One region of the Mesorhizobium sp. B2-4-13 genome, then DNA from elsewhere that is predicted to be linked to it. Evidence: predicted binding sites of a transcription regulator. Region 1 holds the regulator's gene; each other region holds the start of a gene.
The links. Region 1 encodes LexA, which represses DNA repair genes until DNA is damaged. Its sites were predicted from a motif close to TGTTCNNNNTGTGTTCNG; they were not measured.
Positions count from the first base shown of each region.

Region 1 (7,477 bases):
GCCTGCCATACATCGGCGTAGCCGACATAGAGCGGGGTGAAGCCGAAGCGGATCGTCGACGGCGCACGGAAATCGCCAATCACACCGCGCTCGATCAAGGCCCGCATCACCTGGTAACCGTTGGGATGGAGGAAGGACACCTGGCTGCCACGCTGATTGCCGTCGCGCGGGCTTTCCAGCTCCAGGCCGTAGGCGCCGCATCTGGTCTCGACGAGCTGGATGAACAGGTCGGTGAGCGCGATGCTCTTCTTGCGCACCGTCGCCATGTCGACATCGTCCCAGATATCCAGCGCCCCCTTCAGCGCCCGCATCGATAACACCGGCTGCGTGCCGCACAGGAACCGGCGGATACCGCTGCCGGCCGCATAACCCTGCTCGAAGGCGAAGGGCCGCGCATGGCCCCACCAACCGCTGAGCGGCTGCTGGACTTTATCGTGATGACGCTCGGCGGCGTAGATGAAGGCCGGCGCGCCCGGGCCGCCATTGAGATATTTGTAGGTGCAGCCGATGGCGAAATCGGCATTGGCGCTGTCGAGCTCGACAGGCAGCGCGCCGGCGGTGTGGCAGAGATCCCAGACGATCAGCGCTCCGACCTGATGGGCCTTGCATGTCAGTGCCGCCATGTCGCGCAGCTGGCCGGACTTGTAGTTGACGTGGTTGACCAGGATGACCGCAACGCGTTCGTCGATCAGCTCCTCAATGGTCGGCGCATCAACGCCTTCAAGCCGCAACACCGTGCCGGGGCGCGTCGAGGCCACGCCTTCGGCCATGTAGAGATCGGTTGGAAAGCTGTCGCCCTCGGCGACGATGACCGAGCGGTCCGGCCGCATGCCGAGTGCGGCATGCAGCACCTTGTAGATGTTGATCGAGGTCGTATCGCAGACCACCGTCTGGCCGGTCGCCGCGCCTATCAGCCGCCCCAGTTGGTCGCCGAGCGCGACCGGCATGTCGAACCAGCCGGCGGTGTTCCAGGCACGGATCAGATCCTGCGCCCACTCCTGGGTCGCGGCTTTCCGCAGCTCGTCGAAGACGGCGGGTGCCGCGGCGCCGAGTGAATTGCCGTCGAGATAGATCACGCCTTCCGGCAAGATGAACCGGTCGCGCATGGCACGCAGCGGGTCCGCCGCATCCATGGCTTCGACGGCTGCGAGATCGAGCGTCGTAGGCATCATTTGTGACATTCCCTGGTTATTCACGCCTTGGTCATTCACGCCGGGTTACTCACGAATCGCTTCGCGAACCGGTGCGGACCCCCGGCTGCGCTTGAGGCTGGGCAAGGCAAGCATGGCCAGCACGAACAGGCCCGTGGCAAGCTTCAGGTCAGGCGGCGGCATGCCGGCCGCAAGGCAGAACGACACCAGCTGGTAGTAGATGATCGCGCCGGCGAAGGGCGCCAGCAATTGCCGCCACACCGTCTGCTTGCCGACGACGGCTTCGCCGATCATCAGCGCGGCAAGGCCGTTGATGAGAATTCCCAGGCCCATATTGACGTCGGCGAAGCCTTGCGACTGCACCATCAGCGCACCGCTTGACGCCGAAAAAGCGCTGGCCAGCCCGACACCGCCTATGGTCGCGGCCCAGACATTGATGCCTTGCGCCTCGGCCATGTCAGGATTGGCGCCCACGGCGCGCACGGCAGTCCCCTTCTCGGTCCTGAAGAACATGTAGAGCAGCATGAAGGCGGCAAGCGCGAGGAGACCCGCGACGACGATCTTGCTGGCGGGGAAACCCGGCCGCGCGAACGGCACCCAGTCGAACACCGAGGGCGAACCGAAGACGGACAGGTTGGACTTGCCCATAATGCGAAGGTTGATGCTGTAGAGCATCGTCATCATCAGGATGCCCGCAAGCAGCGTGTGGATGCGGAAGCGCAGATGGATGAAGGCGGTGCAGCACCCCGCCGCGAAGCCAGCGACAAGGGCGGCAGCAACGCCCATCAGCGGCGATGCGCCGGCGGCAAGGAGAACGCCGCAGACGCAGCCGCCCAGCGGAAAAGCGCCTTCGCTGGTGAGATCGGGAAAATTCAGCATGCGAAACGGGATCATGATCCCGAGCACGACAAAGGCCAGGATCAGGCTTTGCGCCAGGGTGACCGGCATGATCGCGACGAAGCTGGTGAGAACGTTCCCAACAAAACCCATGATGATCAGCTCGCCAGCAACATGCGATCGGTCTTGACGGAGAAATGGCCGATCAGATCGATAACCGTGACCCTCGCCTTCTCCTGCCCGGCGACTTCCAGGAGCACCCGGCCCGCATCGAGCATGATCACCCGGCTGCCATAATCGACGGCGTGTTGCATGTTGTGGGTCACCATCAAAGTCGTCAGTTTCAGCGCGTTGACGGCGCGCACGGTCGCTTGCATGACGATTTCGGCCGTGCGCGGGTCGAGGGCCGCGGTGTGCTCGTCGAGCAGCAGCAAGTCCGGCGATCCGCCGACCGCCATGATCAGCGACAAGGATTGCCGCTGCCCGCCGGAGAGCAGGTCGACACGCGTGTCGAGACGATTTTCCAGACCGAGACCCAGGATCGACAGGCGTTCCCTGTAGGATGCAAGCCGGGTGGTGTTCAGCCCCGGGCGCAAGGTGCGCTTTTGGCTGCGCAAATCGGCCAGCAGCATGTTTTCCGCAACCGTCATGCTGGCGGCGGTGCCGCGCATCGGGTCCTGGAACACGCGCGCCAGTTTCGCGGCGCGCTTGTGCACCGGCATTGCAGTCACGTCGGCGCCGTTGATCAGGATCTGGCCGGAATCGAGGATCAGGGCGCCGGAAATGGCGTTGAGCATGCTGCTCTTGCCGGCCCCGTTGGAGCCGATGACGATGCCGAACTCTCCGGTGGCCAAGGACAGGCTGAGACCGTCCAGCGCGACCTTCTCGTCGGCCTGGCCCTTGTAGAACACTTTGCGCGCGGATCGAATCTCGAGCATCGTTTCTCCCTGACCTCGGGATGACGGCGCCGACGCCGTCACCCCAGCAGTTCCGATGTTAGTCGACGATGCAGCCGCAATCGGCCATTGAAGCCGGTATCTCGATGCCGAACGCGGCCATCGCCTTGCGCGAGATCGTTGCCATGTGGTCCTTGTAGGCCGGGCGCGACGGCGCGATCGTCTTAGGATCCTTGCCCTTGAGGATCTCGGCGGCGATGTTGCCGGCGTTGACGCCGACCTGCGTGTAATTGACCGCGAAGCTCGCCGGCACGGTGCCGTTACGGACCGCACTGTCATCGGAGTTGACGACCGGGATACCGGCCTGGCGCGCGGCCGCGGAGACAGCGGCGATCGCCGGCTGGATCAGGTTCGAGGCCGGGCCGTAGATCACGTCGGCCTTGCCGGCGAGCGAAGCGATGCGTTGCTGGATGTCATTGACGTTGTCGATGCCGACCTCCACCACCTCGAAACCGGCGGCCGGTGCCGCCGCCTTGATCTTTTCGACCAAGGCAACGTCATTGGCCTCACCGGGATTATAAGGCACGCCGAAGCGCTTGGCGTTCGGCAGCAGCTTCTTGGTGAAGGCCATCACCGCGGCGACGTCCTGCAGATCGCTGGCGCCGGTCATGCCTTCGTCTCCGGCGTCCCATGACGGCACCAGCTTGGCCGCCACCGGATCGGTGACCGCGGCAAAAACGATCGGAATGCCGGAACCGGCAAGCGCTTTCTTGGCGATCTGCGATACCGGCGTGGTGATGGTGTAGATCAGCTTGGGCTGCTCGGCCTGCAGCTTGGCGATCATCTGCGGCACCAGCGATGCATCGAAATTGGTGTGGCTCTCCGTGTAGACGACGTCCTTACCCTCGACGAAGCCATTATCCGTCAGCGCCTTCTTGAAGCCGGCTATGGCGGCGTTCAATTGCGGATGCTCGCCGAAATTGGCAATGCCGATACGGATCTGATCGGCCGCGGCACTGCCGGCACTGACCATCAATGCGCCTGCCAGGGCCAAGCCCGACAACCAAGCGGATTTCGACTTCAACATCATTTCCTCCCAGATTTGATCAGGGCCGCTTGGAAACGCGGCTACTACGGCGATCATGGTGAGTCCGCTGGTCTGTGTCAAACATTATATATAATTGTTGCTGTGACGCACTATCATATATACTTTTCGCCAGACGACGGATTGATCACCATGCTGAATGAAACGAGTTCCACAAAAACGGAAGCCGCCTATCAGCTGTTGCGGCGCGACATCCTGACCACGCGCCTCATGCCCGGCGCCCCGCTCAAACTGAGTGCGCTGCGCGGCACCTATGGCGTCGGCTGGACACCGTTGCGCGAAGCCCTGTCGCGGCTCGAGGCCGAACGCCTGGTCACCGCGATCAGCAATCGTGGTTTTGCCGTGGCTCCGGTGTCGCGGGCCGAGCTGGAGGATCTGGCACGCGCCAGGATGGTGGTCGAGATACCCCTGTTCCTCGAATCTATGGAAAAAGGCGGTAGGGAGTGGGAGGATGCCGTGGTCACCGCCCACTACCGGCTCTCGCGTTGCAAGACGGCGGTCGACGATCCCTCGGACGCGGCCGTCGACAGATGGGACGAGAACCACGAGGCTTTCCATGCGGCGCTGCTGAGCGCCGCCACATGCGACTGGCTGTTGCGGTTCCGCTCGACGATCTCGGATCAGTTGCGCCGGCATCATCGCTTTCTTGGTCTGGCGCCGACACTGCGGGCCGCGGCCGGCCTCAAGGATGGCTATGAAGAGGCAATCGAAGCGCTGCGCGAAGCGATTGCGATCGAACACCATACCGCGATCATGGAAGCGGCGCTCGACCGTGACATCGAGCGGGCCAAGGCGCTGATGACGGCGCATATCGGCTACACACTGCACGTCTATGTCCACAGCGAAGACAGCGGCGCTACCAGATACGCCGCTCGCGCCGGCAGCTTGAAGGCGGGTTCGGGATAACTTCAGCGCTTCCGCGACGCCTATTCGAACGCGCTGGCCGGAGTGCGCCGAACGCCCGGATCCATGGCCGCCCGAAGCTACCAATCGTTGGCATTTTGGTTTCGTTTCGTTCCGCGAATAATGGCTCCGCGAATTATACGTCCCTCCGAGGAGAAGCCTTCCAACTAACTGATGCCAAAGCCTCGTCGGCGGATGGGCCACAGGCCATTAACCAAAACGATTTCAATGCGCCTGCCGATGGCAGAAAGGACTGGTTGCTGCCCGCCGTCGCGGGCAAAAAACTTCAGACCCCTTAACAAATTCATTAAACTTTAAACGGTTGCAGAACACAACTGGAACAGATAGTGTTTGTTCTGGGTTTGTTTTTTCGATTCTGGTTCAACCTTTCGTTCAATGTCTTGGGGGCCGCCATGCTGACACGCAAGCAACATGAACTGCTGATGTTCATCCACGAACGGCTCAAGGAAAGCGGGATACCGCCTTCCTTCGACGAGATGAAGGAAGCACTCGATCTTGCCTCCAAGTCGGGGATCCATCGCCTGATCACGGCCCTGGAGGAGCGCGGCTTCATTCGCCGGCTACCCAATCGGGCGCGCGCGCTGGAAGTGCTGCGGCTGCCGGACTCGATCGCGCCGGGCCTCAATGCGGCAAAGAAGTTCTCGCCAAGCGTCATCCAAGGCAGCCTTGGCCAAGGCAGTCTCGGACGCCAGATCAGGCCGGCCGCTGCGCCTTCGCGCCTGCCCGCGGCCGGCAACGACGACGATGCGGTTTCAGCCGTGTCCATCCCGGTCATGGGCCGTATCGCCGCCGGTGTGCCGATCGATGCCATCCAGCATCAGACGCATTCGATCTCGGTGCCGCCGGACATGATCATGGGCGGCGAGCACTATGCGTTGGAGGTCAAGGGCGACTCGATGATCGAGGCTGGTATCTTCGATGGAGACACGGTCATTATCCGCAATGCCGACACGGCAAGCCCGGGCGAAATTATCGTGGCACTGGTCGACGAAGAGGAAGCGACACTGAAGCGGTTCCGCCGCAAAGGCGCTTCGATCGCTCTCGAGGCCGCCAATCCAGCCTACGAAACGCGCATTTTCGGGCCGGACAGGGTCAAGGTACAAGGCAAGCTGGTCGGATTGATCAGGCGCTACTGAACCGGCTTGTTATCGGGCTTGTCGGGTTTTTTGTACGGCGGCAGCCCCCTCGCCTCGCGTGAGAATTTTCGCTGTTCGTGCCAGGGCCGGTATGGTCCGTCGACGGCGAATGCGATCGCGGCCCGGGTCGTGGCCGACTGGGGATTGAAGAAGACGGCAGCGCTTCCCTTGCGGGCGAGCTGCCGTTTGGTGACGACGAGAACCAGTGGATTGTGGCAGGCGTCATAGGCGGTTGCGTCATTGACGATGATCAGGTCGGCGAAAGCGCAGGCTTTCCAGGTGGTCTTGCGGTCCTCGACATAGGCAATGATCGCGCCGGAAGGGTGCCTGGCAAGGCACAGGCCTTCGCGGCAGTAGAAGGGCGATCCCAGCGGCAGGTCGGTGGGACTGGCAACATCGAATTGCCCGTCTGTCGTGTCGAACATTTCCGGTTTGACGATTGTTTCGGAGATCAGGGCGCGCTTCCAGTTGTCGGTTGCGAATTCGTTCGGACGTTCCCGGTTGACGGCCAGTTCGCCATTGCCGATCGGCAGCGCGACCAGCCGCGCATCTTCCGAGATCAGCACATCGGGCGCGCGCGTATGCGACACAGTCAACAGGCCGGCAAGCGCGAATGGCAGCGCCGCGAGCCGCAGCCATGTCGTCGCCATCGTCGCGATAACCAGCGCGACGGTGACCAGCAGCACGGATTGCTGCGAAATCAGCCCGACTCCATCGACCGGAGAGCGCTCCGATATCCACGCCGACACGGCGATCATTGCTGTCAGGCCCTTGCCCATGAGATAGAGAGCCGGCCAATCCAGTCCGAATGGCATCAGCAGGGCGCTGGCGACGGCCAGGAACATCACGACCGACACGATCGGCATCACGGCCAGATTGGCGAACAGGCTGAGCGGCGATACCCGCTGGAAATGCCAGATGGCAAACAGTGCCGTGGCGCTGCCGGCGATAATGGACGTCATGGCCAATCCTCCTGTCGCCAGCAGGAATTTTCGCGTCAGGAACCCCGCCAGGGATCGCTTTGGCGGCGGTGGCCGCGTCTTTCCCGCACGGTGATCGGCCCAGCCGGCATAAGCGCCAACCAGGGCCGCGGTCGCGGCGAACGACATCTGAAAGCTCGGGCCGACGACCTCGTGAGGCGAGACCAGGATCACGGCGATCGCCGAGATCGCCAGATTGCGCATGGTCAGCGCAGCGCGATCGAAGAAGACGGCAATCAGCATCACCGCCAGCATGATGAAGCTGCGTTCGGCCGCAACGACGACACCGGAAATGATGAGATAGGCCGCGATCGAGAACAGTGCGGCGGCGGCCGCGTATTTCTTCACCGGCCGGCGCGCGGAAAAGTCTGGAAACAGCGCGAAGGCACCACGCAGCAGACCCATGATGGTGCCGGCCACAAGCGCCATATGCAGTCCCGAAATAGAG
Region 1 is NZ_VFVB01000004.1:593,692-601,168, reverse strand. Features, by position in the region: gene kynU (kynureninase) at 1-1,169, opposite strand, end outside; gene FJ936_RS14825 (ABC transporter permease) at 1,218-2,141, opposite strand; gene FJ936_RS14820 (ABC transporter ATP-binding protein) at 2,147-2,926, opposite strand; gene FJ936_RS14815 (ABC transporter substrate-binding protein) at 2,985-3,971, opposite strand; gene FJ936_RS14810 (GntR family transcriptional regulator) at 4,122-4,895, shown strand; gene lexA (transcriptional repressor LexA) at 5,306-6,049, shown strand; gene FJ936_RS14800 (ComEC/Rec2 family competence protein) at 6,043-7,477, opposite strand, start outside.

Region 2 (7,477 bases), on a different contig from region 1:
GAGGCGGGCTCCCGCTTCCCGTTTTCGATGTTGAGAACGACACCCACGACAATCACTCCCGTCTTGGTATAACGCGTGCGACGGCACCCTTAGTCCCGACAAGACTCTAGGGCCGCTGGCACGGCCACGGCAAGTGGCGAATTGGCGCGGCGGCGGCGACAGCGTGTCAACGCCGGGAAATGCGGGAATGCGGCCGCACGTTTACATGCACGCCGCAACCTGCGAGTTTCTTGCGATGATAGAGCTCATCCGCACCAACGACGCCGTCATCATCTCCTTTGTCGAATCGCTGATGCGCGATGCCGGGATCGGCTGCTTCGTCGCCGACCAGAACATGAGCGTGCTCGACGGCTCGCTTGGTATCCTGCCGCGACGCGTCATGGTCGATGCCGACCAGGCCGACGCCGCGCGCCGCATCCTGACCGATGCCGGCATCGCCAACGAGATCCGGGGGAAATAATGTCGGCCGCGCCAGCCGCCCTTGTCCCGGATACGCCGGCCCACACGGTCGATGCGTTCCACCGCGGCCGGTTCTGGCTCGTGCAGCCCAAGCATGGCGGCCATCGCGCCGGGATGGATGCAATGATGCTGGCCGCATCCGTACCATCCTCGTTTGGCGGCCGGCTCGCCGATTTCGGGGCCGGCGCCGGTGCTGCCGGTCTTGCGGTGCTGTCGCGCTGTCCGGGTGCCCAGGCTGTGCTGGTCGAACGGGCGCCTGAGATGGCGGCCTTCGCGGCAGCCACGCTTGCCCATCCGGGCAACGCGCACCTCAGCGATCGCGCTGCCGTGCTCGTCGCCGATGTCACCGTGTCGGGCCGCGCCCGGGCCGCCACCGGCCTTGCCGACAATGATTTCGACTTCGTCATCATGAACCCGCCTTTCAACGCCGCCCGGGACCGCGCCACTCCCGAGCCGCTAAGAAAGGAAGCGCATGTCATGGAGGACGGACTGTTCGAAAGCTGGATCCGCAGTGCGGCGGCGGTTGTCAGGCCGCGCGGCGGGCTTGCCGTCATCGCCCGGCCCGAACAGCTCGGCGCCATTCTCGACGCGATTTCAGGCCGCTTCGGCGAAGCCGAGATGCTCGCCGTGCACCCTCGCCCGGACGCGGCCGCAATCCGCATTATCGTGCGGGCAGCACTTGGGGCACGAGGAAAGCTCGCCATCCGTCCGCCCCTGATGCTTCACGCGCGATCGGGCAACGGCCCCGACGAGCGCAGCGAAATGATCACCAACGGGCTCGCCTCGCTGTTCGGAGACTGAGCTGTTGGCGGCCTACACATTGCCGTTGGCCGGGAAATCCCTACATGCCTGCAACCATCGCCGGAGACCACGCCATCGTGAAACGTCTTTTCAACCGCCTGCTGCCGAAGTCCTGGCGCTCCTCCGTCGTCACCGTTCCGGTCATCCGACTGCACGGCACCATCATGGCCGGCGGAGGCCAGTTCCGGCCGAGCCTGTCGCTTGCTTCCACCGCCGGACTGATCGAAAAGGCGTTTTCCTTCGAGGCGCCGGCGGTCGCGATCTCGATCAATTCGCCGGGCGGCTCGCCGGTGCAGTCACGGCTGATCTTCAAGCGCATCCGCGACCTTGCGGTCGAGAAGAATAAAAAGGTCCTGGTCTTCGTCGAGGATGTCGCGGCGTCCGGCGGCTACATGATCGCGGTCGCCGGCGACGAGATCTTCGCCGATCCCTCCTCCATCGTCGGCTCGATCGGCGTGGTGTCGGCCTCGTTCGGTTTCCCGGAACTGATGAAGAAGATCGGCGTCGAGCGCCGTGTCCACACCGCCGGCCAGAACAAGGCGGTGCTCGATCCGTTCAAGCCCGAGAAGAAGGAAGACGTCGAGCGGCTCAAGGTGCTGCAGCTCGAAGTGCACGAGACCTTCATCGATCTGGTCAAGGAGCGCCGCGGTACGAAGCTGGCGGACGATCCGGACCTGTTCACCGGTCTGTTCTGGACCGGCAAGCGAGGCCTGGAGCTCGGCCTCGTCGATGCGCTGGGCGACATGCGCACGGTGCTGAAGACCCGCTTCGGGCCGAAGACCCAGCTCAGGCTGGTGGCGGCGCCGCGCGGTTTGTTCGGCCGCTTTGGCCTGTTCGGCTCGAGCAAGGGCTTTTCGGCACCCGATATCGCCGCAGTTGCCGCCAGCGGCGTCATCGATGCGGCGGAAGAGCGCGCATCGTGGGCGCGCTTCGGGCTTTGAAAAAGCCATGAAAGCGTCTAGCATGGTTGCCCGAAAGACCCGACCGGCCGGTCTTACCGGCCCAGCGTGGTAGGAGTTTGACATGCCGCAGCTCATTTTTTTCGCCGTCGTCGGCGTCGCCGCCTATTTCGGTTACCGCACCTTCGTGCGCGAGGCTGAACGCGTGACGGCCAAGGTGCGGCGCACCGAAAAACAGGCGGCCAACGGCGCGATGGGAACGCTGGTCAAGGATCCGCAGACCGGCGAATACCGGCTGGCCAAGGACTGACCCTCATTTCACTCGCAATCGAGACTGCGGAATCCGGTCAGCGTGTCCGGACATGGGCCGCACCCGCCAAGATAAACCTAGCTTTGCACGTCACCGGCAGGCGCGCCGACGGCTATCATCTCATCGAAAGCCTGGCTGTGTTCACGCGCTTTGGCGACAGGATCGAGATCGCGCCGGCCGACGCCGATGAGTTCAGCGTGTCCGGCCGATATGCGGCGGACGTACCGCTCGATGGCGGCAATCTTGTGCTGAAGGGCCGCGACGCCCTGCGGCAGGCCGCCGGCGTTCGGAGCACGCCGCCGGTAAGCATCAGGCTCGAAAAGAACCTTCCGGTCGCATCCGGCGTGGGCGGAGGATCGAGCGACGCGGCGGCCGTGCTGCGCGGGCTGACCGCGAGCTGGGGGCTGGAGCTCGACAGCGCCGAACTGGCGCGGATCGGTCTTTCGCTTGGCGCCGATGTGCCGATGTGCCTGGCGGCAAAGCCGCTGGTCGCGCGCGGCATTGGTGAGGAACTGTCGATGGTGCCGGATTTTTCAGCACTGGGTCTCGTGCTGGTCAATCCGGGTGTGCCGGTCTCGACGGCGGAAATCTTCGCCGCACTTTCGCATCGCGATAATGAGCCGCTGCCGCCGCTGCCGCGCAGTATCGAGTTTCACAGCCTGCGCAACTGGCTGGAAATCACCCGCAACGATCTCGAGCGGCCAGCCCTTGCGATGCAGCCCGCCATCGGCAGGGCGCTTTCGTGGCTTGATAAGGCCGGATCGGGCTTTTCACGAATGTCCGGATCGGGCGCGACGTGCTTCGGCCTGTTCGAGACCGGCAATGTCGCCAAGCGCGCTGCGGCCGAGATCCGCGGCCGCCAGCCCGACTGGTTCGTCGCGGCAACGCGCAGCATGGCGTCGGAGGCTGGGCGAGATGGCCAGAATTGACGAGAGCCGTGCCTTCATTCCGGTGCGCATCGCGGTGCTGACTGTTTCCGACACACGCAGCCTGGCCGACGACAAATCCGGGCAGACACTGGCCGATCGCATTACCAAGGCCGGCCACATCGTGGCCGCCCGCGATATCGTCACCGACGACCGCGAAAAAATCCGCGACACCGTTCTGGCGTGGTCGCGGGACAAGGCCGTCGACGTCGTGATCACCACTGGCGGAACCGGTTTTACCGGACGCGATGTGACGCCCGAGGCGCTGGAGCCGATCTTCGAAAAGCGCATGGACGGCTTTTCGGAAGTGTTCCACCGCATTTCCTATGACAAGATCGGCACCTCGACGATCCAGAGCCGGGCGACCGGCGGTGTCGTCAACGCCACTTTCGTCTTCGTGCTGCCGGGCTCGCCCGGCGCCTGCAAGGACGCCTGGGACGGTATCCTCGAGCCACAGCTCGATTACCGGCACATGCCCTGTAACTTCGTCGAGATCATGCCGCGCCTGGACGAGCATCTGCGGCGCGGCAAATCGGCTTCGTAAGCAACGCCACGCAGAGCCGTTGCAAAAATCACCCCCGAGAGCGGTGCTGCTGCTTCGGCTGCGCTGGCCAGATTTCGGCGTCGAGCCGCCTGGTCGCCAGCCCGCGCGCTAAGGCCTCGGCGGTGCCGGCGTTCTTGGACAGAGATGCCGCCTGTCGCTTGCTGATCACCAGTCCGTCGGCGAGCGCGCGGTTTGCCGAAAAGACCCGGGCCAGGAACGGTGGACGGCTGCCCCGCGCCCGCGAGAACCGGGCCGCTATTGTCTGCCTGGCCGTATGGGCGACGACGGCGTCGATCCAGCCCTCCACCAGCCTCGCACCCGGTTCGAGAAACAGCAGCCAGTCACCCTTGGCCTGGCGGATGCCGGCGGCGATGCCGCCGCTCCCCACATAGTGGCAGCCGGCATGCTCGGCGACGCGATGCGTCTGGTCGCTGGAGCCCGTGTCGCAGACGACAACCTCGCGCACCACGCCCTCGACCGCGCCGCCAATCAGCGTCGCCAGCGTACGGGCGAGCCCCTCCTCGTCATTGTGCGTTTCGATCAGAACACTGAGCATGGTTAGCCGAATAGCGGAAAGCGTTGGTCGGCGCCAGTTTTTGCAGCGCACCATAGAAAGTTCTTGATTTGTTCTCATCGAGAAAATAGGAATAATTTCATGAACAGAGCGATTCGACACAACATGGACAGTCCCTGGGAGCGGGCGAAGATGGAACCGATCATGCGAGCCGACATTGCAGCCTTCGGAGCAGGACGAGCCGAAATGGCCAATGCAATGATCGAGCAGAGCGGCATGCGGGTCCGTCCGGACCGCAACCGCGGCCGGTCGGCAGGCATCAATCCGTCCGGTCGGTTCGAACCTGTCAGCCGGCATGTCTTCGACGATGGCTGGAGTTCGCTGGAGGAACTTCCTCCCTTCAAGACCGAGGTGCAGGTGGAAAAGCCGCGCACCATCATCACCCGCAACGAATCGCCCGACATCTCCTTCGACCGGTCGATCAATCCCTATCGCGGCTGCGAACACGGTTGCGTCTATTGCTTCGCGCGGCCGACACACTCGTTCATGGGCCTGTCGCCGGGCCTGGACTTCGAATCCAAGCTGTTCGCCAAGCCCGACGCGGCACGCCTGCTCGACAAGGAATTGTCAAAGGATGGCTACCAGCCGCGCACCATCGCCATCGGCACCAATACCGATCCCTACCAGCCGATCGAGAAGCAGTACCGGATCATGCGCGAAATCCTCGAAGTGCTGGAGGCGCGCGGCCACCCGGTCGGCATCGTCACCAAGTCAGCCCTGGTCGTGCGCGACATCGACATTCTGTCGCGCATGGCGGAGCGGGGCTTAGCCAAGGTGGCGCTGTCGGTGACGACGCTTGACCGCATGCTGGCCAGGACGATGGAACCTCGGGCATCGACGCCGACCAAGCGGCTGGAGGCGATCAGGCAGCTTTCGGATGCCGGTATCCCCGCTTCGGTGATGGTGGCGCCGATCATTCCGGGCCTGACCGACCAGGAGATGGAACGCATCCTCGACTCGGCGCACCATGCCGGGGCGCGCGAAGCCGGCTATGTGGTGCTGCGCCTGCCGCTGGAGGTCAGCCCGATCTTCAAGGACTGGCTGCTGCGCCACTATCCCGACCGCTACCGCCACGTCATGTCGCTGGTCCGTTCGATGCGCGACGGCAAGGACTACGATTCGGAATGGGGCAAGCGCATGAAGGGCGCCGGACCCTATGCTTGGCAGATCGGCCGGCGCTTCGAAATCACCGCCAAGCGGCTCGGCCTCAATGCCGAGCGGCGTACGCTGCGGACCGACCAGTTCGTCGCTGCCGGCAAGGACCAGGAGCAGTTGATGCTGCTCTGAACCGAAAATCGCCTCGGCTGTTCATTGCCGCCGTGGCAAAGAAATCCCGTCCGGCCTGCCCCGGCCTGCAGACGGTGCCCTCCCGGTCCGGCGCCCCACCCGACCCGGAGGGACTTGCGGAGAATCGGAGCCGATGCGAACCTCGCCGCAACATGGCTCGCGCGCGTTCTGATTCTCCGCCTCTCTTCGAAATCGTCGAGAAACCCGATTTCTCCTTCGAGACGAAGGCGATGGCCGATGGTTTGTGGCCGGTCGCGGGGATGGACGAAGCCGGCCGCGGCCCGCTCGCGGGCCCCGTGGTCGCGGCGGCAGTGGTGCTCGACCCCGCCAATATTCCCGAGGGTCTCGACGATTCCAAGCGGCTTAGCCACCTGCAGCGCGAAGCGCTGTTCCTGCACATCATCGGCTCCGCTCTCGGCGTCTCGATGGCGTCGATCAGCGCCGAGGGCATCGATGGCAGCAACATCCTCAAGGCGAGCCTCGAAGCGATGCGCCGCGCACTGGTCGGGCTGCCGGTGCAGGCTAAGCTCGCGCTCGCCGATGGGCGCGACGTGCCGCCGGGATTGCCCTGCGAGGGGCGCGCGCTGATCAAGGGCGACCAGCGCTCCCAATCGATCGCCGCAGCCTCGATCGTCGCCAAGGTCATGCGCGACCGCATGATGCGCGGCTGCGGCAACCATCACGACCGCTACGGCTTCGAAGTCCATATGGGCTACGCCACGGTCCGGCACCGCACGGCGATCGAGGCGCATGGGCCAGTGGCTCGGCTGCATCGCACCTCGTTTGCGCCGTTCCGGCTGGGCGGGACGGATCTGGTTGAGGAGGAGAGCTTGGCCGGGCTGGAGTAAGGCGACGGCAGCGGCAATTCCGATCTTCCCCACGAGAGCGGAGATTGGCCGCTTTGACCCGCCGCTTTCTCCCAAACAAAAAAGCCGCCAGGTTGCCCGGGCGGCTTCATGTCAGCGACTGAAGAACGCTCAGTTCAGCTTGGCCTTCACATCCTGCAGCGCGGACCTGAACAGGTCGGCTCCGGCCTTGGCGTCAACCTTAGCGGCGAGCAATGCGCGTGCCGCCTCGACGGCTATGTCGACGGCGCTGGCGCGCACTTCGGCAACCGCGTCACGCTCGGCTTGGCCGATCTTCTGCTCGGCAAGCGCGGTGCGCCTGGCAACGTAATCCTCGGTCTTCTTGTGGGCGTCGGCAGCCAGCAGTTCGGCCTCGCGCTTGGCGGCCGCTACAATGTCGGCGGCCTCCTGCTCGGCTTCCTTGCGCTTCTTCTTGTATTGGCCAAGCAGTTGCTGGGCTTCGTCGCGCAGCTTGCGGGCCTCGTCCAGTTCACTGCTGATCCTGGCCGCGCGGGCGTCCAGCGCCTTGGCGATCATGCCGGGCACCTTGATGTAGACGGCGATGGCCAGGAAGATGATCAGGGCAATCGTGGCCCAGAGCGTTGCGAGAGATGTAGCGTCCATGATGCGCTCCTCACCGGGCCACGGATTTGACCGCGGCCGCGATCTCGGCCTTGCTGGCCTTGCCGCCAACGAGTGCCTCGACGATCGCCGAAGCGGTATCCTCGGCGATGCTGCCGACTTCTTTCATGGCATTGGCCTTGATGGAAGAAATGCGTGCCTCGGCCTCGCCAAGCTTCTCATCGAGCGCGGCCTCGATCTTCTTGCGCGC
Region 2 is NZ_VFVB01000003.1:717,514-724,990, reverse strand. Features, by position in the region: gene FJ936_RS11485 (polyprenyl synthetase family protein) at 1-47, opposite strand, end outside; gene FJ936_RS11480 (DUF2007 domain-containing protein) at 236-460, shown strand; gene FJ936_RS11475 (methyltransferase) at 460-1,260, shown strand; gene FJ936_RS11470 (S49 family peptidase) at 1,338-2,201, shown strand; gene FJ936_RS11465 (membrane protein) at 2,284-2,469, shown strand; gene FJ936_RS11460 (4-(cytidine 5'-diphospho)-2-C-methyl-D-erythritol kinase) at 2,475-3,398, shown strand; gene moaB (molybdenum cofactor biosynthesis protein B) at 3,385-3,939, shown strand; gene FJ936_RS11450 (glycosyltransferase) at 3,968-4,495, opposite strand; gene FJ936_RS11445 (PA0069 family radical SAM protein) at 4,646-5,800, shown strand; gene FJ936_RS11440 (ribonuclease HII) at 5,953-6,648, shown strand; gene FJ936_RS11435 (F0F1 ATP synthase subunit B) at 6,778-7,269, opposite strand; gene FJ936_RS11430 (F0F1 ATP synthase subunit B) at 7,280-7,477, opposite strand, start outside.
Region 2: a site for LexA is predicted at 4,554-4,571, ahead of FJ936_RS11445 (PA0069 family radical SAM protein). Genes of this name have one in related genera too.

Region 3 (7,477 bases), on a different contig from region 1:
ACCCGCACGCTGGTGCGCGGCGGCCATGGCTCGACGGAGGAATCCCGCCGCGTGTCGCGCATGCCGGCGGCGCATCCGGAGGGCTATATCGAGGCCTTCGCCAATTTCTACCGCGACGCCGCCGACATCATCCGCGCCCACCGCTCGGGCGGCGCGGTGGATCCGGCCCGCGCGGCGCAAGTGCCCGACGTGATCGACGGGGCGCGCGGCGTGAAGTTCGTCGCCGCCGCGGTGGAGTCGAATGCTGCAGGCGGGGCTTGGACCGCGGCCAGGTTTGCGGGATGAACAGCCGACCTCCGAGGGGGAGATCGGCAGCTTTTGCCGTCGGCAATTATTCGATACCCAACTGTTCTGCCAAATCCGACAGCATCGGGCGCTGACCCTGCAGAATCTTCACCCCGGCTTCGGCCGAGGTGAACCAGCCGGCCCTGTCGACCTCCGGGAATTCCTTCATCGATCCCGACCGCGGCGGCCATTCCATGGTGAAGGTGTTGCTCTTGATGGCGGCCACATCGATGTCGGTCTCGACGGACCAGGCCATGACGATCTTGCCGCCCGGCTGCCTGTAGTCGCCGAGGCGCGCGAAAGGGCCGCCGACCTTGATGCCGAGCTCTTCCTCGGTCTCGCGTCGTGCCGCCGTCAATTCGTCCTCACCCCCGTCGACGAGGCCCTTCGGGATCGACCAGGCGCCATCGTCCTTCTTTGCCCAGAACGGGCCGCCGGGATGAACCAGAAGCACCTCGATACCGTCATCGCTCCGGCGATAGATCAGCAGACCCGCGCTGCGTTTTGCCATGTTTGCATGTCCGTTTGCGGCACCGGTGCGAAGCCGGCCGATTCTGAGCGATCATGGCTGCCGATCTTGCACCTGAAAATTGCGACGCTATGTCAGATGCATCCGCATTGCACCTCATACGCGAGTCCGGCAAACTGATAGCATCGTTTCTGGGGCGGCGTCGAAAATCAGGTGAGGCGTCCGAATGCAGCTGGGTCTGATCGGCTACTACAGCGACTTCGTGGTCTATCCCCTAGTGATCGCCATATTGGGGGTGGCCGGACTGATCGAGGCCGGAGAAGAAAGCGCGCCGGACTGGGTCGGCACGATGCTGATCTGCCTTGGCCTGTGGACGCTGATCGAATATGTGCTGCACCGCTTCGTGCTGCACCACGTCCCGTGGATCCGGGACCTGCACGACCGTCACCATGTCGAGGAGCGCAGTCCGGTGGGCACGCCCACCTGGCTCAGCCTGGGCGTGCACGCGCTGGTGGCGTTCCTGCCCGTCTGGATGGTCTCCGACTTCGCGACCGCCAGCGCCGTGAGTTGCGGGTTGATGCTGGGCTATCTCTGGTACATCAGCGTCCACCACATGATCCATCACTGGCATCCGGCCCATCCGAGCTATCTCTACACGCTCAAGCGCCGCCACGCGGTGCACCACCATATCGACGACAACGCCAATTTCGGCGTGACGTCGATATTCTGGGACCGGATTTTCGGCACCGCTAGGCTTTGACGTGGGGAACCTTTCGACCAGGCGACCAACTTCATTCGTGGTCTGCCGGGCGACGGGAAACGCCCAGCCTGAAATCCATATCAGGCCGAGCGATCTGGCCAGAATAACCAGATGAGCGCGGCGGCCATCAGAACCCAAATTCCGACGATGAATGCGAGGCCGCCGCGGCTGGTCGGCCTCGATCGGCGAATGGCCTCCGCGCGAAACTCCGCCATCAGATCGGCGGGGATCAACTTCACCGCGAGCAGGATGCCAAGCGGTACGATGATCAGATCGTCTAAATATCCGAGTACGGGAATGAAATCGGGTATCAGATCGATAGGACTGAGCGCGTAGGCGGCGACCATGCCGGCGGCAAGTTTGGCGTACCAGGGAACGCGAGGATCGCGGGCGGCCAGCCATAGGGCCGTCACATCGCGCTTGATGGCTCTCGCCCATTGCTTTGCCTTGTCGAGGACAGTCACCCGGCAACTCTCTTTAGAAGGCCCCGAACATCGGCGTCTCCGCTCCTTCCCTCGATCATTGCAGCGATGTCGACGATCTGCAAACTGACCCCGCCGCGCAACGGGCGTGCCGTGAAGAAGACCCATTGAAAGCCGGCGCTGGTGACGACCACCGCGCCGCCTGGTTCGGGACATCGATCCGCAAAGCGTGAGCGACGGGGAGGGCTCCTCCGCTCACAATTCCTTCTCCGCCAGTTCCCTGAATGCGTCGGGCACCGAGCGGGCCGCTTCCAGGGCCACCGTACCGTAGCCGACCGCCTGTTTGCCGAAACGCTGGCGGATCTTGTCGATGGCGCGGTCGGCGCCAAAGCGCGCGAGGCCTTTTTGGCTGCCCGGGCGGCGCTTCTCGTCGGCGAGGCCGAGCGGCAGGTCGAGCTGCAGTTCGGTGCTCTCCTCCAGGTGCGAGACCGAGATCGCCAGCAGCGAGATCGTTTTCTCCCGGGGATGCTCGGCGAGCACGCCGCGCACCAAATCCCCTGCGATCTCGGCCAGCATGGCGGTCGCCGAGATCGGCTGTTCCAGCGTGATCGAGCGCGTGACGGCGCTGAGATCGGCAAAGCGCACGCGCACGGTTACCGTGCGGCCGGGGCGGTTCTTGGCGCGCAGCCGGCTGGCGACGCGATCGGCCAGATGCAGCAGTGTGGGCACGATCACTCGCGCCACGGCCGGCTTTTGCCCGAGAGCCGATTGCGCGCCGGCCGAGTGCGCCCGGCGCTTCGTCTCCAGCTTGCGCGGATCGCGGTTCCACGACAGCGCCGCGAGCTTTTCGCCGGCCGCGGGGCCTAGCAGCCGGGTCAGGGCGCCGCTGTGGGTCCGGGCCAGCTCGCCGATGGTCTCGACGCCGATCTCGGCCAAGCGCGCCCTGGTGGCCGGCCCGACGCCCCACATCAGCGAGACCGGCAAATCGTGCAGGAAGGCAAGCTCGGTGCCGGGCTCGACCACCACCAGCCCGTCGGGCTTGGCGACTTGCGAGGCGATCTTGGCCAGATGCTTGGTGCGCGCCACGCCGATCGAGATCGGCAGGCCGAGTTCGGCCCGCACACGGCCCCGGATCGCCGTCGCGATTTCCCGCGGGGAGCCGAACAGATGCGTGCAGCCGGCGACATCGGCGAAGGCCTCGTCGATGGAGATGCGTTCGACCACCGGCGTGAAATCGTCGAGCACCTTGATCGCCGCGTCGCCCAGCCGCTGGTAGTGGCTGAAATTGCCGCCGACGAAGATCAATTGCGGGCAAAGCTCGCGCGCCTTGCGTCCCGGCATGCCGCCGCGCACGCCAAAGGCGCGCGCTTCGTAAGAGGCGGCGAGCACCACGCCGCCGCCAACCGCGATCGGCTTGCCGCGCAGCGACGGGTCGAGCAGTTGCTCGACCGAGGCATAGAAGGCGTCGAGATCGGCATGCAGGATGGTGGCCGTCGTTTCCATCCTGTTCCGCTCATCCGCGATTGCTGATAGACAGGAACCTATAGTGAACAAACAGAGATCGTTGTCAATTGGGTCTTTGCTGCATCGGTGTCCTTTGGGCGTAACCGAGGCGCGTAAAGTGCCTCCTTTTCCACAGGGCGGAAGGAGGCAGCGCCACTTCCTAGACAACATGCTCCGCCCGCAGTGCCGCCTTCATCCGTTCCAGCGCCGGCTCGCCGCCGGCCGCCAGTTCGTCGGCGATACGGGCGAGTTTGTCGTCGGATTTGCGGTGCTTGCTGCCCCAAGCGCCGAGCGTGGCCAGCACCGGCAGGAGATCGATGCCGGCTTCGGTCAGCCGGTAGATCGCCTTCAGCCCGTGGCTAGGGTCGTCGCAGCGGGTGAGGATGCCTTCGTCCTGCAGCGTCTGCAGCCGCTCGGCCAATGTGCGCGAGGAGATGCCTTCATCGGATTGCAGGAACTCGCGAAAATGCTTTTTGCCGGCGAAGACCAGGTCGCGGATGATGAGCAGCGTCCAGCGGTCGCCGAGCAATTCCAGCGACAGGCTGATCGGGCAGCCGGATCTTTCACGCGTCGACATCTCTACGGTTCCATTTTTAAATCACTTTACTATTGACATCGTTCTTTCCATCAGTCAAATGCTTCCAAAAGTAAATCGTTGGGCCGCAACTTGGCCAGCAGGAGGACGTCATGAGTCAGGCCGTCGGGAAAATCAGCTCACCAAGAACCGTCGTGGTCATCGGGGCCACCAACGAGGTTGGCAAGGCGGTCGCCCAGGTCCTGACCAGGCAGGGGCATATTGTGCGCGGCGTGGCGCGCAGCCTGGGTGTCGCGCTTGACGATAGCGACGCGCTCGCCTCCGCCTTTTCCGGTGCCAACAGCGCCTATGTAATGATTCCGTTCGACGTCACGGCGCCAGATCTTCATGGCTTCGAGGATGAAGTCGGCGCGCGGCTGGCGGCGGCGATCGCGAAGTCAGGCGTGCGCCGCGTCGTGCTGCTCAGCGGCCTCAACGCCCATCTCAGGATGGGAACTTCGCTCGGCGCCGCCTTGATGGAGGACCGGCTGGCGGCGCTCGGCCTCGACGAACTGGTGTTTTTGCGCGCCTCATTCTTCATGGAGAACTTCGCCAAGGGCATGGGCTTTGTCCAGCAGGCCGCTTCCGGCATCTTCATGACGCCGTTCCGTGGCGATCTGCCGATGCCTTTGATTGCCGCCAGCGATGTCGGCCAGCGCGCCGCCGCGCTGCTGGACGCCACGCGCTTTCCAAGCGAGCGGATTATCGAATTGCATGGCGGCGGCTATTATACCTTCGAGCAGGCCACCGCGATCCTGGGCAGCGCGATGGGGAGGCAGGTCACTTACAAGGCGGCTCCATTCACTGAGGCGCGCGCCGGGATGATCGCCAACGGCCTGTCACCGAGCTTTGCCGATGCGCTCGGCGAAACGGCGGCGAGTTTCAACAAGGGTGAACGCTGGGCACTTGAGACACCGTCAATCCGCAACGCCACGCCGACCACTTTCGAGAGCTGGGCACAAGCCTTTGCCCGTGCGCAAAGCGCGGCGTGATCCTTCCTGCCTGGAATCCGGAAACGAGGAGAACCCCATGAAAAAGCTGATCCTTCAGATGCAGATGTCGGTCGACGGCTTTGTCGGTGCCAATGAGAACCACCCCTGGCAACTTTGGGGATGGGGCGACGACATCGGCTGGGACGAGGAACTGAAGCGTGATTTCAACGCGGTGTTTGCCGGCATCGACACCATCCTGCTCAGCCGCAAGATGGCTGAGGAAGGTTACCTCACCCATTGGGGCAACGCGGCGCGGAAATATCCGGCCGATCCGTTCTATGCCTTCGCCCAGCGTATCGTCGAAGCGCGCAAGGTGGTGCCGAGCGACAGGCTCGAGACCTCGCGATGGGAGCGCACGACGGTGGTAAGCGGCGACCTGCCGCGCGAGGTCAACGCATTGAAGGCGGGTGAGGGCGGCGACATGGCCGTCTTCGGCGGGGCGGGCTTTGCGTCGGCGCTGATCGCGGCCGGGGTGGTCGACGAGTTCCAGCTGTTCGTCAATCCGGCCGTGCTGGGCGCCGGCCGCCGCATCTTCGACCAAGGCGGGTTCCGAAACCTGCTTCTGCTCGGCTCGAAGTCTTATGCCTGCGGCATGGTGGTCAGCCGCTACGCGCCAGCGGGCTGATTACCGGCGTGCAGGCCGCACGCCGGTAAAAAGACGTTTGGCCGGAATCCTTTGCCCGCTTCTCTTCGTCTTCAAAGTGGGTCGCCGGAAGGGCGGCTGCATCAATGCTGAATGGAGAGACAGATGATCCTGGTGACAGGCGCCACCGGCCTGAACGGCAAGGCAATCGTGCGCGAGTTCGCGCGGCAGAAGCATCAAGTGAGGGCGCTGGTTCGCGATCTCAACCGGGCATCCGGGGCAGGGCTCGGCGGACTTGCCGGCGTCGAGCTGGTCGACGGCGACATGCGCCGGGCGGAGACGCTCGGCGCGGCCCTCGATGGTGTCGATCGCGTGCTGATGATTTCGACCGCCGCGCAAGACATGGTAGAGACGCAGTGCCGTTTTATCGATGCCTGCAGGCAGGCCGGCGTCGCGCATGTGGTGAAGTTTTCCGGTGCCGAATCCAACATCGGCTATGACGCGATGAAGTTCCGCTTCACGCGCATGCATGAGCAGGTCGAGCGCTATCTCGAAGGAGCCGGCATGGCGTGGACGCATCTGCGCCCCAGCCAGTTCATGCAGGCCTATCTGCGCGACGCGCCGACCATCGCCGCCGAGGGCGCCTTCTATCTGGCGCTTGGCGGCACGGAACTGTCGCCGGTCGATGTCGAGGACATCGCCAAGGTCGCCGTCCGGCTGCTGCGCGATGGCGGCCATGAAGGCGAGAGCCTCGACATGACCGGACCCGAGGCGCTGACGATGAGCGACATCGCGGCGCGGATTTCGCAGGCGATCGGCAAGCCGGTCCGCTACGTCGACATCAGCCCGCAGGACCGCCGGCGCAACCTGCTGGCCGCCGGCGTCCCCGCCGACTTCGCCGATGCGCTGGACGAGCAGTTGACCGAGCGCCTGCGGCGGCCGAAATCGCGGGTGCATCTGGCCACCCACGAGATGTTCGGCGTGCGCGCAACGCCGTTCGTCGAATTCGCCCAACGCCACGCGGCAATGTTGCGGGGCGGGGCGTAGGCCGCCGAAAAAACGCGGGCCGGCACGTATCCTTTTTGCCTGCCCGTCCGTCTCTTACCTGAAGGTCGCGCCGGACCGCGATCGGCCACCACGGAGAAACGGTCATGGCGAGCATGCAAAGTCAGGCAAACAGGAACCACTACGCCGCGCTCGCGGCCAATGCGGGCAAGTTGACCAGCCCTCAGGCGGTCATCGACTACAACGACGTCAATTGGACGGCGCTGACCGGCGAACCGGGCGGCGTCGATTATATCGAGGTCGATGCCGGCGGCGTGCCGGCGATGTGGATCGTGCCGAAGGGCGCCGACGAGCAGCGGGTGCTGTTTTACGCGCATGGCGGCGGCTTCATCGGCGGCTCGATCTACACGCACCGCAAGCTGGTCGGTCATCTCGCCAAGGCCATCGGCTGCCGGGCGCTGCTCTACGACTATCCGCTGGCGCACCAAGCGAAGCATCCGGCCCAGATCGAGGCCGCGACATCGGGCTGGGACTGGCTCGTCGACCAAGGCTTCGACCCCAAGCGGATCGTGATCGCCGGCGACTCCTGCGGCGCGGTGCCGACCTATGGCGTCCTGCAGCGGCTGCGCGCGCAAAGGCGGCCACTGCCGGTCGCCACGCTGATCATCTCCGGCTGGTTCGACATGGCATTGACCGGCGCCAGCTACGAGACCAACCGCGACAAGGACCCGGCCTTCGCCAGGGAAGCCGTCGACTGGCTGGCGGCCAATTTCATCGGCGATGCCGATCGGCGCGATCCCGAAGTCAGCCCGCTCTACGCCGACCTCTCCGGCTTTCCACCCGTCTTCCTGCAGGCCGGCGCCGACGAGACGCTGGTCGACGAA
Region 3 is NZ_VFVB01000008.1:228,884-236,360, forward strand. Features, by position in the region: gene FJ936_RS22205 (Gfo/Idh/MocA family oxidoreductase) at 1-285, shown strand, start outside; gene FJ936_RS22210 (NUDIX domain-containing protein) at 332-796, opposite strand; gene FJ936_RS22215 (sterol desaturase family protein) at 981-1,514, shown strand; gene FJ936_RS22220 (YkvA family protein) at 1,595-1,978, opposite strand; gene dinB (DNA polymerase IV) at 2,192-3,439, opposite strand; gene FJ936_RS22230 (helix-turn-helix domain-containing protein) at 3,600-4,016, opposite strand; gene FJ936_RS22235 (NmrA family NAD(P)-binding protein) at 4,127-5,005, shown strand; gene FJ936_RS22240 (dihydrofolate reductase family protein) at 5,043-5,630, shown strand; gene FJ936_RS22245 (SDR family oxidoreductase) at 5,754-6,635, shown strand; gene FJ936_RS22250 (alpha/beta hydrolase) at 6,740-7,477, shown strand, end outside.
Region 3: a site for LexA is predicted at 3,472-3,489, ahead of dinB (DNA polymerase IV). Genes of this name have one in related genera too.

Region 4 (7,477 bases), on a different contig from region 1:
CGCCGTCCGGACGCTGGCCAAGGCCGGGCTTCCAGTTGGTCGCCGGGCGGATCAGGTCGGCCAGCCGCTCCAGAATGTCGATGCGCACGGCGCGGCGGCCGAGATTGCGGTAGCCAGCGAGCTTGTAGAAGGCCTTGTCGAAGGCCGGGTCGATGACAACAGAGGTGCGGCCCGACGCCAGCGCGTGGACGACGTCGCCGAAGCCTGGCTTGTCCTTGCCGTCGTTCTTCAACGCCCACAGCAGCGTCACCAGCCCGGCGGGTGCCGGCTTGATCAGCGCCGGCACGAACACGTGGTAGGCGCCGAAGCGGACGCCAAGCCGGCGCAGCGCCGCGCGGCCTTCCTGGTCCAAGGATTTCATCTCTTCGGCGATGTCACGACGGTTGATGAGGCCGAAATTCTCGACCAGCTGGAAAGCGATGCCACGGCCGATGCCGGAAATCTGCTCGGCATTTTTCAGATCGACCAGCGGCTTCAACAACGACTCGATCTGGAAATTGACGAAGCGTTCGGCGCGCGCCGCGACCTTGTCGCGCGCCGGGCCCGTCAGCTGTTCGTCAGCCAGCAACACCAGGCGCGGCTTCAGCGCGTCTTCGCCCGAGACCAGCGTGCCTATCGGCGCGCCGATCCAGCGCAGCGTGCCGTCCGAACCGAGCGCGAGATCGCCATTGGCGCAGGCGCCGAAGCGCTCCGCGCGTGCCTCGAACTCGGCGGCAAGCGCCTTTTGCGCGGCAGTGCGCACGGCCTTGGCGTCTTCGCCGCCGGCGGTCTGGTCGGCGGTGAAGCGGAACCCTTGCAACTCGCCGACATGATGGCCTTCGACAAGGACGGTTCCGGTAGGACTGATTTCGGCTTCAGGCATGGTATTTTCTCTAAGGCGCCGCATGAGGACGGAAGTCCTGCGGTCTACGAAGCGTTTCGTCAACCGCTCATGCAGCGCATCCGACAATCTGTCTTCGATTTCGCGCGTCTTTTCCTGCCAGTGTGCCTGATCGGCCAGCCAGCCGGGCCGGTTCGACACGAATGTCCAGGTGCGGATCTGGGCTATGCGGTGCGACAGCGTGTCGATGTCGCCCTCGGTGGTGTCGGCGCGGCGCACCTGTTCGGCCATGTAGTTCTCGTCGACATGGCCCTGCCGGGCGAGGTCCATGTAGATCGAGGCGATGAGGTCGGCATGCTGGGCAGGCGCGATCTTGCGATAGTCGGGCAGGGCGCAGGCTTCCCACAGCAGCGCCACGCGCTTGGCGTTGGTGGCGAGCGCGCGGATGTCTTCGTCGCGGGAGAGATGTTCGAGCGCTTGCGCATCGACGGCCGGCAGCGCGCGTGTCAGGCCCTCGACCGGGGCGTTGGTCTCGATCGAGCGCTTCAGCGCATCGAGGCTGGCGAAATCGAATTGGGCGGTGCGCCACTGCAGCACCTTCACCGGGTCGAAGTCATGGCCCTCGATCTTCTGGACGAGGTCCTCGTCCAGCGGATCGACTTGGCCGGTGACGCCGAACGTGCCGTCACGCAGATGCCGGCCGGCGCGGCCGGCGATCTGGCCGAGTTCGGCCGCCGTCAGATTGCGGTACTGGTAGCCGTCGAACTTGCGGTTCTGGGCGAAGGCGACATGGTCGAGGTCGAGGTTGAGGCCCATGCCGATCGCGTCGGTGGCAATGAGGTAGTCGACATCGCCCGACTGGAACAGCGCCACCTGGGCGTTGCGGGTGCGGGGCGACAGCGCCCCGAGCACGACGGCCGCACCACCCTGCTGGCGGCGGATGAGTTCGGCGATGGCATAGACCTCGTCGGCGGAGAAGGCGACGATCGCGGTGCGCCGTGGCAAGCGGGTCAGTTTCTTGGAGCCGGAATAGGCGAGATGCGACAGCCGCGGCCGCGTCACGACGGAGATGCCTTTCAGCAGCCGCTGGAGAATGCCGTGCATGGTGGCCGCGCCAAGCAGCAGCGTCTCCTGGCGGCCGCGCAGATGCAGGATGCGGTCGGTGAAGATATGGCCGCGCTCGAGGTCGCCGGCCAGTTGCACCTCGTCGATGGCAACAAAGGCGGCGTCGGTTTCACGCGGCATGGCTTCGACGGTGCAGACCGAATATCTGGCGCCCGGCGGCTGGATCTTCTCCTCGCCGGTGATCAGCGCCACTTTGTTGGCACCGACCTTTTCGCAGACGCGCGTGTAGACCTCGCGGGCCAGCAGCCTCAGCGGCAGGCCGATGACACCGGTTTCGTGCGCCACCATGCGCTCGATGGCGAGATGGGTCTTGCCGGTGTTGGTCGGCCCAAGCACGGCGGTCACGTCGCGGCCCGACAGGATCAGCGGCTCGGTGTGTTTCGGCTGGATGTTCATCGGCTCGGAAATAAGGCTTTCTGGCCTCTCGTGGTCGGGAGCGTGCCAGGACGGCGCGTATGACAGCCGACACATAGGGATTTCGGGCGCGAAGCGAAAGCAGAATGTTCCGGCAGGGTTCCGGAGACGCCCGTCTCACTCCGCAAATCAGCCCCTGCTTAACAGTTGGAACGAGTCTGGAACGAATCAGCGACGAATCGGCGACTCCGTCAGATTCAGCTTTTGTTCACGGCTAGATATGGATTTTGTTTCCACGAGTCTCACCACATGCTGAATCGCCGAACTGGCCCGTTTTATGCTGGGCGGGTCCTTCCGTTAACTTTCGCCGGGAACGATGAGGGCGATACGGTGCGCGCCCCGTTAAACTTATGAAACTGTTAATCTTTCTAAACTCGACGTTAAAGAATAGCAGCTTATCGCGGCCATTAATCTTAACATTGGGCTCAAAGCCGGAACGAATCGGCGACAAAGCAGCGCCGGCCGTATTTTCTCTTTTTGTTCCCCCAATATCTTGTGTTGTGAACAGCTTATCCACCGAGAATCCACAGGCTTGATCACAGGGTTCGCACAGACGCGCTTATCGGCATTAAGCTTTGCGTGCCGGATTGGGGCATTGCGTCACAGCGATGTCTTCCAAGAGTCAGGCGCCATTTGGAAGCGGACCGATTTTCCGGTCCGCTTATCGCAGGGTACGCATGAATCCGCAGCGTTGGACTGCGCGAGCAGACGTCTCAGACGAAGTACTGGCCGCCATTGGCGGTGAGGGTCGAGCCGGTGATGAAACCGGCATCTTGCGAAGCGAGGAAGACCACGCAGCGCGCGATCTCTTCCGGTTCGCCAAGGCGACCCACGGGGATTTGCGGGATGATGCGCTCGTTGAGCACCTTTTCGTCGATTGCCTTGACCATCTCGGTGGCGATGTAGCCAGGGCAGATGACGTTGACGGTGATGCCCGCGCGGGCGCCTTCCTGGGCGAGCGCCTTCGAGAAGCCGATGTCGCCGGCCTTGGCGGCGGAGTAATTGACCTGACCGGCCTGGCCCTTCTGGCCGTTGATCGAGGAGATGGTGATGACGCGGCCGAACTTGCGGTCGCGCATGCCGCCCCACAGCGGATGGGTCATGTTGAAGACACCGGACAGATTGGTATCGATCACCTCTTTCCACTGCTCGCGGGTGATCTTGTGGAACATGGCGTCGCGGGTGATGCCGGCATTGTTGACCAGCACCGAGACAGGGCCGAGGTCGGCCTCGACTTGTTTGATACCGGCCGCGCAAGCGTCATAGTCGGCGACCGACCATTTGTAGACCGGAATGCCGGTCTGCGCCTTGAACTTCGCCGCCGCCTCGTCATTGCCGGCGTAGTTCGCGGCAACCGAATAGCCGGCGTTCTTCAAAGCGATCGAGATCGCCGCGCCGATGCCACGCGATCCACCCGTGACGATTGCAACCTTGGTCATGCATTTCCCCTTTTGAAATCGCCCTGTTGTCGGGCTTGGCAGGCACTGGATTTACGACAGGCACCACATGTGAAACGGGCGGCTTGCGCCGCCCGTCCAAAGTCTATCAGAAAGCCTCCACGCACATGGCGACGCCCATGCCGCCGCCGATGCATAGGGTGGCCAGCCCCTTCTTGGCGCCGCGTCGGCGCATTTCGAAGACCAGCGTGTTGAAGATGCGGGCGCCCGAGGCGCCGATCGGGTGGCCGATGGCGATGGCGCCGCCATTGACGTTGACGATCGAGGGATCCCAGCCCATGTCCTTGTTGACGGCGCAGGCCTGTGCGGCGAACGCCTCATTGGCCTCGACAAGGTCGAGATCCCCTGCCGACCAACCGGCCCGTTCCAAGGCCTTGCGTGAAGCGGGAATGGGTCCGGTGCCCATGATCGCCGGATCGACGCCGGCGGTCGCCCAGGAGGCGATGCGCGCCAGCGGGGTGATGCCACGCCTTGCGGCTTCCGCTTCGCTCATCAGCAGCGCGCCGGCGGCACCGTCATTGATGCCGGAGGCATTGGCGGCGGTCACCGTGCCATCCTTGTCGAAGGCCGGCTTCAGCTTGGTCATGGCATCGATCGTGGCGCCGTGGCGGATGTATTCGTCCTGATCGACAACCGTATCGCCCTTCTTGCCCTTGATGGTGAAGGCGACGATCTCGTCCTTGAACTTGCCCGCCTTCTGCGCGGCCTCGGCCTTGTTCTGGGAGGCCAGTGCGAACTGGTCCTGGTCGTCGCGGGTGATCTGGAACTGGCGGGCGACGTTCTCGGCGGTGTTGCCCATGTGGTAGCCATTGAAGGCGTCCCACAGCCCGTCCTTGATCATGGTGTCGATCATCTTGTAGTCGCCCATCTTGACGCCGGCGCGCAGGTGCTCGGCGTGCGGCGACAGCGACATCGATTCCTGGCCGCCGGCAATGATTACCTTGGCGTCGCCGGTGGCGATCTGCTGCATGCCGAGCGCGATGGCGCGCAGGCCCGAACCGCAAACCTGGTTGAGGCCCCAGGCGGTGGTTTCCTTGGGCAGTCCGGCAAGGATCGAGGCCTGGCGGGCCGGGTTCTGGCCTTGCGCCGCGGTCAGCACCTGGCCGAGGATGACCTCGTCGATCTCGGCCGGTTCGACCCCGGCACGCGCCAAAAGTTCCTGCACGACGACGGCGCCGAGCTCATGCGCGGGCGTGGCGGCGAAGGCGCCGTTGAAGGAGCCTACAGCCGTGCGCGCGGCGCTGGCAATGACAATGGAAGCGGACATTTTCTTCTCCAGACTTCAAGGGTGTTGTTGTGCCGTTGAGGACTTTTTTGCCCTTTCCCACCCCCAAGTCAAACCGGAAATCGGCATGGCGCCGATGCGCCGCAAGCGGGCCGCGCATCGTGGTGTCGGCGGTCCGGTCGCTGCCGCGCAGCATATTTTGCCTGCTATGCAGCATTATATGATCCCGCAGTGCACAAACTGCTTGGAATTGTAGGGCTTTTGCGCATATCCTCAAAAAGGGCGCAATCGTTACCGGCTGCTTACTCAGGCGTGCCGGGATCCGGGGAGGATGCAGATGGCCGCAAAAGACGACCCTATCATTATCAAGAAATACGCCAATCGCCGCCTCTATAATACGGGGACGAGTACGTATGTGACGCTCGAGGATCTGGCCGAGATGGTCAAGAAGGGCGAGGAGTTCACCGTCCAGGACGCCAAGACCGGCGACGACATCACGCATCCGGTGCTGACCCAGATCATCTTCGAGCTGGAGAACAAGGACGGGCAGAACATGCTGCCGATCCCGTTCCTGCGCCAGCTGATCGCCTTCTACGGCGACCAGATGCAGATGATCGTGCCGAGTTTCCTCGAGCAATCGATGATCGCCTTCTCCAAGGAACAAGAGCGGTTCCGCGAGCAGATGAAGGGCGCCATCGGCAAGTCGCCACTGGACGTGATGAAGATGGCGACGCCGATCAAGGCGCTGGAAGAACAGACGCGCCGAAACATGGAAATGTTCCAGAACGCGATGCGGCTGTTCACGCCTTTTCCGCCCGCCGGCTCGGCACCGGCAGCGGCCCCCGCCGAGCCGGCCAGGAAGGAAGCGCCGGAGAAGTCCGACGATCTGCAGCAGTTGAAGGACCAGATCGCGGCCATGCAGCGCAAGCTCGATACGATGTCGTGAGCGCATAGCGCTCACGCGATTTACGGCAGCAATCCCTCATAGCGGCCGCGCGGCCGGATGATGCTGCCGGTCACGATCTGTTCGACCAGATGTGCCGCCCAGCCGACGCTGCGTCCAAGCGCGAAGAGGTGGAACGGTGCATCGCGCGGCAAGCCAAGGCTGCGCGCCAGCACGGCCAGGGCAAAATCGATATTCGGTTGGGCGCCGGTCGCCGCCATGGCGGCGGTTTCCAGCGACCGCAATGTTTCATCGGTGTTGTCGAAGGCCGCCAGAAGCGCCGTGGCCCGGGGATCGCCCTCGGAATAGAGCTGGTGGCCGAATCCCGGCAGTGGCCGGTCGTGGCCAAGCCAGTGCCGGATCGCGGCATCGGCACCATGCCGTCCCGCGTCTTCGGCGAGTTGCATCACGGCTTCGCCGGCGCCGCCGTGGCGGGGACCTGACAGTGTCGTCAGGCCGGCCAGCAGACAAGCGGCGGGCGAGGCTCCGGTCGAGGCGGCGACGCGGGCCGCGAAGGTCGACGCGTTGAGTTCGTGATCGGCAAGCAGCACAAGCGCACGCCGGATCGCATCCGCGCCTTCATCGTCCACCGACCAGCCCCGCGCCAATCGCTGGTGCACCGGTTCCGGCCCCGCCTCGGCACCGAGGGCGCTGGCCAGCACACCGATCGCGCGTGCGGCATCAGTGCACAGCGAGGCAGCATTTCGTCCAAGCGAAGACCGCGCCTGGCCGGCAAGCAAAGCGAGTTGCACGAACGCCTGGGCGCGGCCGGTCGGGCGCGGCGCATCTGGTGGTGATGCTTCGAAATGGACCGGGCCGGACAGAGCCCAGAGCAGTCCAGCGGTTTCTTCCAGCGTGGCATGGTCGGACAGCGCAACGGCATCCCGGCCCCGATAGATGAGGTTGCCGTGCCAGACGGTCGAGATCGCGGTGACGAGCGACGGCTCGCCCCAGGCGATCGCGCTTTCGGCAATGGCCGAGGGGCTGCGCCCGCGCGCCCTTCGCGTTGCCAGCGCCGCGATGTCGTCGGCGCGGTACTGGCTGCGGCGCGGATCGGCCCGATCCGGGCGCATGCCGATGCGGCCGCGGCTGACATAGGCATAGAGCGTCTGCGGCCTCACCCGGAGCCTTTCCAGCGCCTCTTCCCGCGACAACCATTCGGACATATCGAGCTCGGATATTGATTCTATTGATCAAGATTGATGCTTATGGCGCCCATCCTTATCTCCCACCAGGAAAAGCTTCAAGGAGACAAGGCCATGGCGAACGGGCTCGATGAGGTGGTGGCGGCCGAAACCGTGCTGTCCGACGTGGATGGCCTGGGCGGCCGCCTGACGATCCGAGGCCATTCGCTTGGGGACTTGGCTGGACGATGGAGTTACGCCCGGGTCGTCCGCCTGCTGCTGGACGGCTTCTTCGACGATCTGCCCGGTGACGCCGAACTGGCGGCAAGGTTAGGCGGGGCACGCACCGAGGTCTTCGACCGGCTCGCG
Region 4 is NZ_VFVB01000007.1:3,060-10,536, forward strand. Features, by position in the region: gene FJ936_RS19290 (helicase-related protein) at 1-2,341, opposite strand, end outside; gene FJ936_RS19295 (hypothetical protein) at 2,574-2,876, opposite strand; gene phbB (acetoacetyl-CoA reductase) at 3,073-3,798, opposite strand; gene FJ936_RS19305 (acetyl-CoA C-acetyltransferase) at 3,905-5,083, opposite strand; gene FJ936_RS19310 (hypothetical protein) at 5,070-5,297, shown strand; gene phaR (polyhydroxyalkanoate synthesis repressor PhaR) at 5,379-5,987, shown strand; gene FJ936_RS19320 (citrate synthase) at 6,008-7,150, opposite strand; gene FJ936_RS19325 (citrate synthase/methylcitrate synthase) at 7,244-7,477, shown strand, end outside.
Region 4: a site for LexA is predicted at 2,508-2,525, ahead of FJ936_RS19290 (helicase-related protein). Genes of this name have one in related genera too.